Regions from separate parts of the Pseudomonas sp. WMBT8 genome, predicted to be linked through region 2. Evidence: riboswitches for the same ligand, from Rfam matches in the RefSeq annotation. Region 2 holds a riboswitch; the other holds the start of a gene.
What was found. A riboswitch is a leader RNA that binds a small molecule or an ion and turns the genes downstream of it on or off. The one in region 2 is predicted to bind manganese.
Positions count from the first base shown of each region.

Region 1: linked by a shared signal. The riboswitch ahead of mntP (manganese efflux pump MntP) and the one ahead of ACO77H_RS23065 (TMEM165/GDT1 family protein) in region 2 are both predicted to bind manganese.

Region 1 is NZ_CP188096.1:2,955,065-2,959,580, reverse strand. It holds gene ACO77H_RS13895 (response regulator) at 1-51, shown strand, start outside; gene ACO77H_RS13890 (ATP-binding protein) at 48-1,433, shown strand; yybP-ykoY riboswitch at 1,486-1,658, shown strand; gene mntP (manganese efflux pump MntP) at 1,663-2,226, shown strand; gene ACO77H_RS13880 (GtrA family protein) at 2,411-2,818, shown strand; gene ACO77H_RS13875 (glycosyltransferase) at 2,799-3,785, shown strand; gene ACO77H_RS13870 (ArnT family glycosyltransferase) at 3,785-4,516, shown strand, end outside.
Region 2 is NZ_CP188096.1:5,083,956-5,088,471, forward strand. It holds gene ACO77H_RS23050 (LysE family translocator) at 1-59, opposite strand, end outside; gene ACO77H_RS23055 (2-hydroxyacid dehydrogenase) at 144-1,109, shown strand; gene ACO77H_RS23060 (class I SAM-dependent methyltransferase) at 1,141-2,139, shown strand; yybP-ykoY riboswitch at 2,190-2,311, shown strand; gene ACO77H_RS23065 (TMEM165/GDT1 family protein) at 2,400-2,984, shown strand; gene ACO77H_RS23070 (M48 family metallopeptidase) at 3,111-3,929, opposite strand.

The DNA of each region.
Region 1 (4,516 bases), 2.1 Mb from region 2:
TTGATCCGCACGGTGCGCGGCGTCGGGTATGTGATGGAACTCAAGCCATGACCTCGATACGCACACGCATCCTGGTGCCGGTGCTGATCCTCGTCCTGTTGGGCGATGTGCTGATCAGTTGGCTGGTGCTGCGCGACAGCCACCACGAGATCGAAGAAGTGTATGACGCCCAGCTCGCGCAAAGTGCGCGCCTGCTGCAAGGCGTGCTGGCACAGCGCGCGCCGGGTGACAACGACTGGAACCGGCTCTACCAGGCCTTCGACGCCGCCATGAGCCGCGTGGGCGAAGATGGCGCGGCGCACCCTTACGAGACCCGCCTGACGTTCCAGGTATGGCGCAGTGACGGCCAGTTGCTGGTGCGCTCGGCAGAAGCCCCGGAACTGAAGGCACCACCCGCGACCCTCGGTTCCCACGACTTGGTGGAGAACGGTCATGACTGGTGCGCCTTCCTGCTCAAGGATCCGCAGCAAGGGCTGCTGATCTGGGTGGGCGAGCGGGATGACATCCGCCAGGACCTGATCCAGCGCATCGTCGGCCATACGCTGTGGCCCAGTGTGATTGGCGTGCCGCTGTTGGCCGCCTTGATCTGGCTGACCATCGGTTGGGGGTTGCAGCCGTTACGCGCAATGGCCCACACCATCCGTGGACGCAATACCGAAACCCTCAAGCCGCTCAACCTGCGCCCCCTGCCCCACGACCTGGAGCCCATGCAGACCGCGCTCAATCGCCTGTTGCAACAGATCGACAACCTGCTGGCGCGGGAGCGCCGTTTTATCGCCGATGCGGCCCACGAATTGCGCACGCCCCTGGCGATCCTGCGGATCCATGCGCAAAACGCCCAGTTGGCCAGCACCCCACAACAACGGGAGGAAGCCCTGGAGTTCCTGGTCAGCGCCGTCGACCGCGCCACACGCATTGCCAGCCAGTTGCTGACCATGGCGCGTATCGAGCCGCGCCTGGCCAACCCCGATCGATGCGATGTGGAACTGACCGCGCTGGTGCGTGAGGAACTGGCCGAACTGACGCCCCTGGCGCTGGCAAAAGGTATCGAGTTGATCCTCGACAGCGACCACCACTGCCTGGTCAAGACCGACCCCGTCGCCCTGGCGATCGCCCTACAGAATCTGGTGACCAATGCGCTGAACTTCGCCCCACCCGGCAGCGAGGTCCGCGTGCAGGTGCAGCCGCAGGCGTCGGGGGCGGTGTACATCAGTGTCGAGGACGCCGGCCCGGGTATCGACGAAGGTCAATATGCGCGCCTGTTCGAGCGGTTCTACAGCCAGGGGCATGCCAATGGCGCCGGGCTGGGCCTGGCGATTGTGCAGATGATCGTCAGCAAGATCGGCAGCACCTTGCAGCTGTACAACCTGCCCCAGGGCGGGCTGTGCGCTGAACTGCGGATCAACGAGGGCGCGCCGCTTCCTAAAGGTTGAGCAGCCCGCGGGGCGGTTTTGACGTTTTTTTCATGTTTGCCCGCATAAGATCCCGCACCTCGTTGGGGAGTAGCCTGCTTGCGAGTCTTTCGCAAGCGTTCGTATCAACATTCTCGGCAACCTGCCGTGGTACGAACACCTTTTGGTTGGTGAGACCAGCGACACATCCATGCCTAAAGTCGGGCGTGTGGTTGTGTCGTTGACTCATAGCCCGACTGGAAGAGCGCCCGTGAATCCTGTTTCCCTCATTCTCCTGGCCCTGGCCATGTCCACCGACGCCTTTGCCGCCGCGATCGGCAAAGGCTCCAGCCTGCACAAACCACACCTGTCGGAAGCGCTGCGTACCGGTTTGATTTTCGGCGTCATCGAAGCGATCACCCCGATTATCGGCTGGCTGATCGGCCAGGCCGCCACGCGCTGGGTGGCAGACTGGGACCACTGGATCGCCTTCACCTTGCTGGTGGTACTGGGCCTGCACATGATTTACAACGGCCTCAAGCACGAAGACGAGGCCGAAGAGAAAAGCGCCCAGCACTCCTTCCTGGTCCTTGCCGTCACCGCATTTGCCACCAGCATCGATGCCCTCGCGGTGGGCGTCGGCCTGGCGTTTGTCGATGTGAACATCTGGGTGGCCGCTGCCGCCATCGGCCTGGCGACCATGACCATGGTCACCATTGGTGTGATGCTCGGCCGGGTCCTCGGCACGATGTTCGGCAAACGTGCAGAGATCGTGGGCGGGGTCGTGCTGATGATTGTGGGTGCAACGATTTTGTATGAGCACCTGTCGGTCTAATCCTCCATCTATCCTATAGAAAGGGACCGACTGCCCCTTTCTATAGGTGACTTATAACAACTAGCCAACACTAAAATTACACTTTGGCAATATGAGCCACTTCAAACATCTTTTTCACATTTTCACATTCATGAGTCGTTAAAGTCAGCGCCATACAGACTCTTGAATACGTGTAACTCTCTCGATGACAGCCCCTGCGTCCCACAACACCTGCGCGCGACTACCTTGTTATTTGACAGTTGGAGTACTTGCCACCGGCGCTCACTACCTAACACTTTTGTTATTGTCGTTGGCGCTACCGGCATTAATAGCGACTTTACTGGGTGGACTAATCGGCACCGCCGTAAGTTACCAAGGCAACAAACGCTGGACGTTCACAACCCCCCGCCCACCCGATACTTATCAATGGTTGCGCTTTTGCATCACGGCCCTCGCCTATAACGCGGCAAACCTGGGGCTGATGGCCTTGCTGCTGGCGCTCTGGCCCCGGCACCTATGGCTGATGCAAGGGCTGACCACCCTCGCCCTGACGTTGCTCACATACCGAATCAATCAGCACTGGAGCTTTCGCCATGAACCCATCAAGACCTGAGCGCCCTCTGCGCCCGCTGCTCAGTGTGGTTGTCTGCTGTTATAACGAAGCCAAGGTACTGCCACTCTTTCATAAACGATTAATGGCTGTGCTGGACACATTAACCATTCGCCATGAAGTGTTGTATGTAAACGACGGCAGTCGCGATGAAACACTGGCGCTGCTGGCGGGTTATTGCCGGGTACCGGGGGTTCGCTGCCTGAACCTGAGCCGCAACTTCGGCAAGGAAGCGGCGATGGTCGCCGGTATTGATTATGCCGGTGGCAATGGGTTGTTATTTATTGACGCAGACCTGCAAGACCCACCCGAACTTATTCCATTAATGGTTCATCATTGGCTGACTGGCAGCGATATTGTCAATATGCAGCGCCGCACTCGACTGTCTGATACGTCAAGCAAACGGATCAGTGCCCATCTCTACTACAAACTGATGAACTTCCTGGCCGACAAGTTTGATGTGCCTGCCGACGTCAGCGACTTCCGGCTGATTGGCCCTGCGCCCCTGGCAGCGCTGCGATGCATGCCCGAGCGCACACGGTTCATGAAGGGCCTGATCAGTTGGCTGGGGTTCAATACCGTCGAGCTGCCCTACGACCGTGAACCACGCAGCGCCGGCCTCAGCAAATGGGGGCCGCTGGCGCTGATCGACCTGGGTATCGAAGGTGTGTTGGCCCTCTCGCGCAAGCCGTTGCGCTGGTTCAGCCTGCTCAGCCTGGTGATTTTCATCGCGACCCTGGTCCTGATCATCTATCAGGTGAGCGTCAACACCTTCAGTTCCCATCACGTGATCATGGGCATCGCCGCGTTCATCGCCCTGGGCATCGCGATGATCGGCGAATACCTGGGCGCCACGTTGAGCGAGGTCAGGCAGCGTCCCATCTACCTGCTCGACAGGCTGCTCGGCGAAACCCCTGAACGCCCGGAACACACCTGCCCCACACACCCTCGCGAACAAGAAAACCGCTGATGACTATGACGACCCGTACGCTATGGCTGCTATTGATCGCCATTTTGGGCCTGCGCCTGGCAAGCCTGGGGCTCTACCCGCTGATGGACACCTCAGAGGCCCGCTATGCAGAAATGGCGCGCAAGATGCTGGTACTCGGTAACTGGGTAACCCCGCTGTTCGAGGTGGATGTGCCGTTTTGGGGCAAGCCGCCGCTGTCGTTCTGGAGCCAGGCGCTGGCCATGCAGTGGCTGGGCATCAATGAATTCGCGATTCGTGTTCCGGCGTGGCTGTTTCATGTGGCCAGTTGCCTGATCATCATTCGTTTTGCCCGTGAGCAAGCGGATGAAAAAACCGCCGTGCTGGCGGCGATTATCTTTTCCAGCTCGACCCTCGGCCTGCTGTCAGCGGGGGTGGTGCTGACTGATCCGGCACTGAGTTTCTCGGTCCTGCTGGCCACCTACGGCTTTTGGCGCGGCGTGGCACAAGGCGACCGGCGGTGGGCGCTGGCAGGATTCGCCGGCCTGGGTCTTGGCCTGTTGGCGAAGGGGCCATTGGCAGTGGTCTTGGTCGCCATTCCCGCGTTCGCCTGGACCGTTGGTTATCGCCAGTGGCGCGCTTTTTTGCGCTTGCCCTGGCTCACCGGCGTTTTGCTGATGCTGCTGATCGCCGTGCCCTGGTACCTGCTTGCCGAACAACGCACCCCCGGCTTTCTTGATTACTTCCTCGTGGGCGAGCATTGGAAGCGCTAT
Region 2 (4,516 bases):
GGACTGGCCACGGCCAGCAGGTGAATCAACGCCACGGTCAAAAACTCGGTGAGGTACATGCACACTCCAAGAAGTAACTGATTATTTCATCTGGTAGGCTCGGCAGATTACGCCTTCGAACTCTGTCGCAAAAGGTACAGTTGATGACGAACAATCGCCGCGCCGTCTTCCTTGATCACCCTTCCCTGGACCAGGGAGACCTCGACCTCAGCGAATTGCGCGAGACGTTCAGCGAATTGCAGCTGTGTGAGCAGACCTCGGCCGATCAGGTGGTCGAACGCCTGCAAGGTGCCCAGGTAGCGATCAGTAACAAGATCCTGCTCAACGCCCAGACTCTGGCCGCCTGCCCCGAGCTGAAGCTGATCCTGATCGCTGCTACCGGCACCAACAACGTCGACCTGGCCGCTGCCCGCGCCCAGGGCATTACCGTTAGTAACTGCCAGGGTTACGGCACGCCATCGGTGGCGCAACACACGATCATGCTGCTGCTCAACCTCGCCACACGCCTGAAGGACTATCAAAAAGACGTCGACGCCGGCCTGTGGCAGCAAGCCAAGCAGTTCTGCCTGCTGGATTACCCGATTGTCGAGCTGGAAGGCAAAACCCTGGGCTTGCTGGGCCATGGCGAGTTGGGCGGCGCCGTCGCGCGCCTGGCCCAAGCGTTTGGCATGCGCGTGCTACTGGGCGCTATCCCCGGCCGCCCGGCCCGTGCAGACCGGGTGCCGCTGGACGAACTGCTGCCGCAGATCGATGCGCTGACCCTGCATTGCCCACTCAACGAACACACGCGCCACTTTATCGGGGCCCGTGAGTTGGCGCTGCTCAAGCCGGGCGCGTTCGTGGTCAACACTGCGCGCGGCGGCCTGATCGATGAACAGGCCCTGGCAGACGCCTTGCGCGGCGGTCATCTGGGGGGGGCGGCCAGCGATGTGCTGAGCGTCGAACCGCCGACCACCGGCAACCCGCTACTGGCCAGCGACATTCCACGGCTGATCATCACGCCACACAGTGCCTGGGGCAGCCGCGAAGCACGGCAACGGATCGTCGGCCAATTGACTGAAAACGCCCGGGGCTTTTTCAGCGGAGCACCGCAGCGCGTCGTCAGTTGATAAACTGCGCTCCTTTTTCAGGGAGCAGACCATGGATCCGCGCAGTGAAGTACTGCTTCGTCAGGCCGAACTTTTTCAAGGCAACGTGTTGCTGGCCGGCCTGCCCGCCGATGACCTGCTGGGCCGCCTGCCCAATGCCCATGGCTGGTGCTGGCATGCGGGCGACCAGGCAGCGCTGGATGCGCGGTTTGCCGAACGCAGCCATTTCGGGGTCGATGTGCCGCAACGCGCATTCGACACGGCGGTGGTGTTCCTGCCCAAGTCCAAGGATCTGGCCGACTACATCCTCAAGGCCGTCGCGGCACGGCTGCCGGGCGCCGAGCTGTACCTGGTGGGTGAAAAACGCGGCGGCATCGAAAGCGCCGCCAAGCAACTGAACGCCTTCGGCAAGCCACGCAAGCTCGACAACGCACGGCACTGCCAGCTGTGGCTGGCCACCGTGGCCGATGCTCCGGCGGCGCCGGAACTGGCGAGCCTGGCCCAGGTGTTTGAAGTGCCACTGGCCGACGGACCGCTCAAGGTCGTCAGTCTGCCGGGCGTGTTCAGCCATGGCCGCCTGGATCGCGGTACCGCGCTGTTGCTGGAACACCTGGACAAACTGCCCAGCGGTCATCTGCTGGACTTCGGCTGTGGCGCCGGCGTGTTGGGCGCGGCGGTCAAGCGGCGCTACCCGCACAACACCGTGACCCTGCTTGATGTGGACGCCTTTGCTACCGCCAGCAGTCGCCTGACGCTGGAGGCCAATGGCCTGGAAGGCGAAGTGCTGACCGCTGATGGCATCGACGCCGCGCCCATGGGCCTGGATGCGATTCTGAGTAACCCGCCGTTCCATGTCGGGGTACACACGGATTATTTCGCTACGGAAAACCTGTTGCGAAAAGCACGCCAACATCTGAAAAACGGCGGCGAACTTCGGCTAGTCGCCAATAGCTTCCTGAAGTATCAACCGCTGATCGAAGAGCACCTGGGCGTGTGCGCAGTCAAGGCCGAGGGCCAGGGTTTTCGCATCTATCGGGCCAAACGCGGCTGACGGGCGTTTGAAAAAGAAGGCTTGCCGAATGGATTTTGCCAAGGCAGAATCCGCTCCGTCCTAGGGGAGTAGTCTCCCACGAGCAACATGCTCGTCCGGCATACGTCAACATACTTGGTCAGCAGACCATGGCGTATGCGACCCAGGAGTCCGCACAGACGTACCGGGGTTTGACAAGACCTATGACACGCACACCTTACCCGGGGCGGGAAGGCTGTACGTGTCATAGCCGTGTCGACCCGCCCCTGGAAACCTACCTGATGCTGGATTCACTTCTCGTTCCTACCGCAATCGTTGCCTTGGCCGAAATCGGCGACAAGACGCAATTGCTCGCGCTCATCCTCGCCGCACGCTTTCGCAAACCCTGGCCAATCATCGCCGGCATCATCGCCGCGACCCTGGCCAACCACGCCGCTGCCGGTGCCGTGGGTGCCTGGTTTGGCAGTTTCTTCTCGGATGCAGTGCTGCACTGGATCCTCGCCGCGAGCTTCTGCGCCACGGCCCTGTGGACCCTGGTGCCAGACAAGCTCGACGATGATGAAGCCAGCACCTCGCGCAAGTTCGGGCCGTTCCTGACCACCCTGATTGCGTTCTTTATCGCTGAAATCGGTGACAAGACGCAGATCGCCACGGTGATGCTGGCGGCGCAATACCCCGAGTTGTGGCTGGTAATCATCGGCACCACCCTGGGCATGTTGATTGCCAACGTACCGGTGGTTCTGGCGGGGAATTTCGCGGCGGAGAAACTGCCGTTGACCTTGATTCGGCGCCTGGCGGCTTCGGCGTTCTTCATCCTGGCGTTGGTGGCGGTGTACAAGGCCATGCAAAGCAGCGGCTGGTTGTAACCCTTTACAAATGTGGGAGCTGGCTTGCCTGCGATAGCGCTGTATCAGTCACGTATTAATTAACTGAACCACCGCTATCGCGAGCAAGCCCGCTCCCACTTTTGGACCTTCACAAGGCCTGGATTATCAGGACTTCTTGGCCTGCTGGTACAGCGGCATCACCTTGGGAATCGCCGCCTGCAACGAGGCGATCCGGCTGCTGGAGGCCGGGTGGGTGCTCATGAATTCAGGCGGTGCGCCTTCGGAAGCCTTGGCCATTTTGTTCCACAGCGTGATCGCCGCGTTCGGGTCGTAACCGGCGCGGGCCGAGAGCTCCAGGCCGATCAGGTCGGCTTCGTTCTCATTGCTGCGGCTGTTAGGCAAGGTCATGCCGTAGTTGGCCACGGTGTCGGCCAGCGCCATGCTGTCCTGGCCCAGGCCCAACAATGCGCCAGCGCCCTGCTTGGCCATTTCGATGCCGTAAGCCTTGGACATGGCTTCGCGGCCATGCTCACGCAGGGCGTGGGCAATTTCATGGCCCATGACCGCCGCCAGCTCGTCATCGGTCAACTTGAGCGTGTCGATCAAGCCACTGTAGACAAAGATCTTGCCGCCAGGCCCACAGTTGGCGTTCATCTCGTCGCTCTTGATCAGGTTCACTTCCCACTTCCACTGCGCCGCATCCGGACGGAAGGTGGGGGCCTGGGCGATCAGGCGCTTGGCAATGGCCTGCACACGCTTGGCGTTGGCACTGGTCTTGTCTACCAGGCCCTTGCCACTGGCTTCGCCCAGGGTCTGCTGGTACGACTGCGCGTACATCTGGTCGACTTCCTGGCTCGACAGCATGCTGAACATGTACTGCTTGCGTTCCACACCCACGGCACCGCCGCTGGTGGTGTTGACCGACTGGCAACCGGCGAGCAGCAAGGCTGCGCTCAATGCCGTTACCGCCAATGATTTTTTCATGCACATTCTCCCTGAAAACATGGCGCGTATCGTAGGCCCTCTCATGTATCGGCGCCAGATACACCTGACGCTTAACCGCTAATTTCAGAGACCACCGACGCCCACGACCATTCTATAAACGACATGCCTGGTTCTTTTGCAGGGCAGCGCCTCATGTCTGCGTGGCCTGTGGCCGATACACAAAGGCAGATCATGCCCACCAAGCGCCCGGAGCCTTCATGAAATTCAAGTCGATTCAGTTTTCTGTCGCGGCGTTGGCCGGGGCCATTGTCCTGAGTGTCGTGGCGGCCCTGGTGCTATACGCGCTGTTCGCCGGCGCCCGGACCCAAGAGATGGTGCAGGACCGCACCCAGGCGCAATTCGAGCAAATCATCGAGCAACGCCTTACGGCGTTGGCGCAAACCCAGGCCACGCTGATCCAGCGCGAGCTGGAAGCGCCGCTGGTGACCGCCAAAGGCCTGGCCACCACCAATGCGCTGATGGGCATGAAGGACGCAAACGGCGCGGCCCCGCTGCAGGTCAGCCGTGAACAACTGATCAACCTGCTGCACGAAACGGTGGTACGCAACCCGAAAATCCTCGGTTCC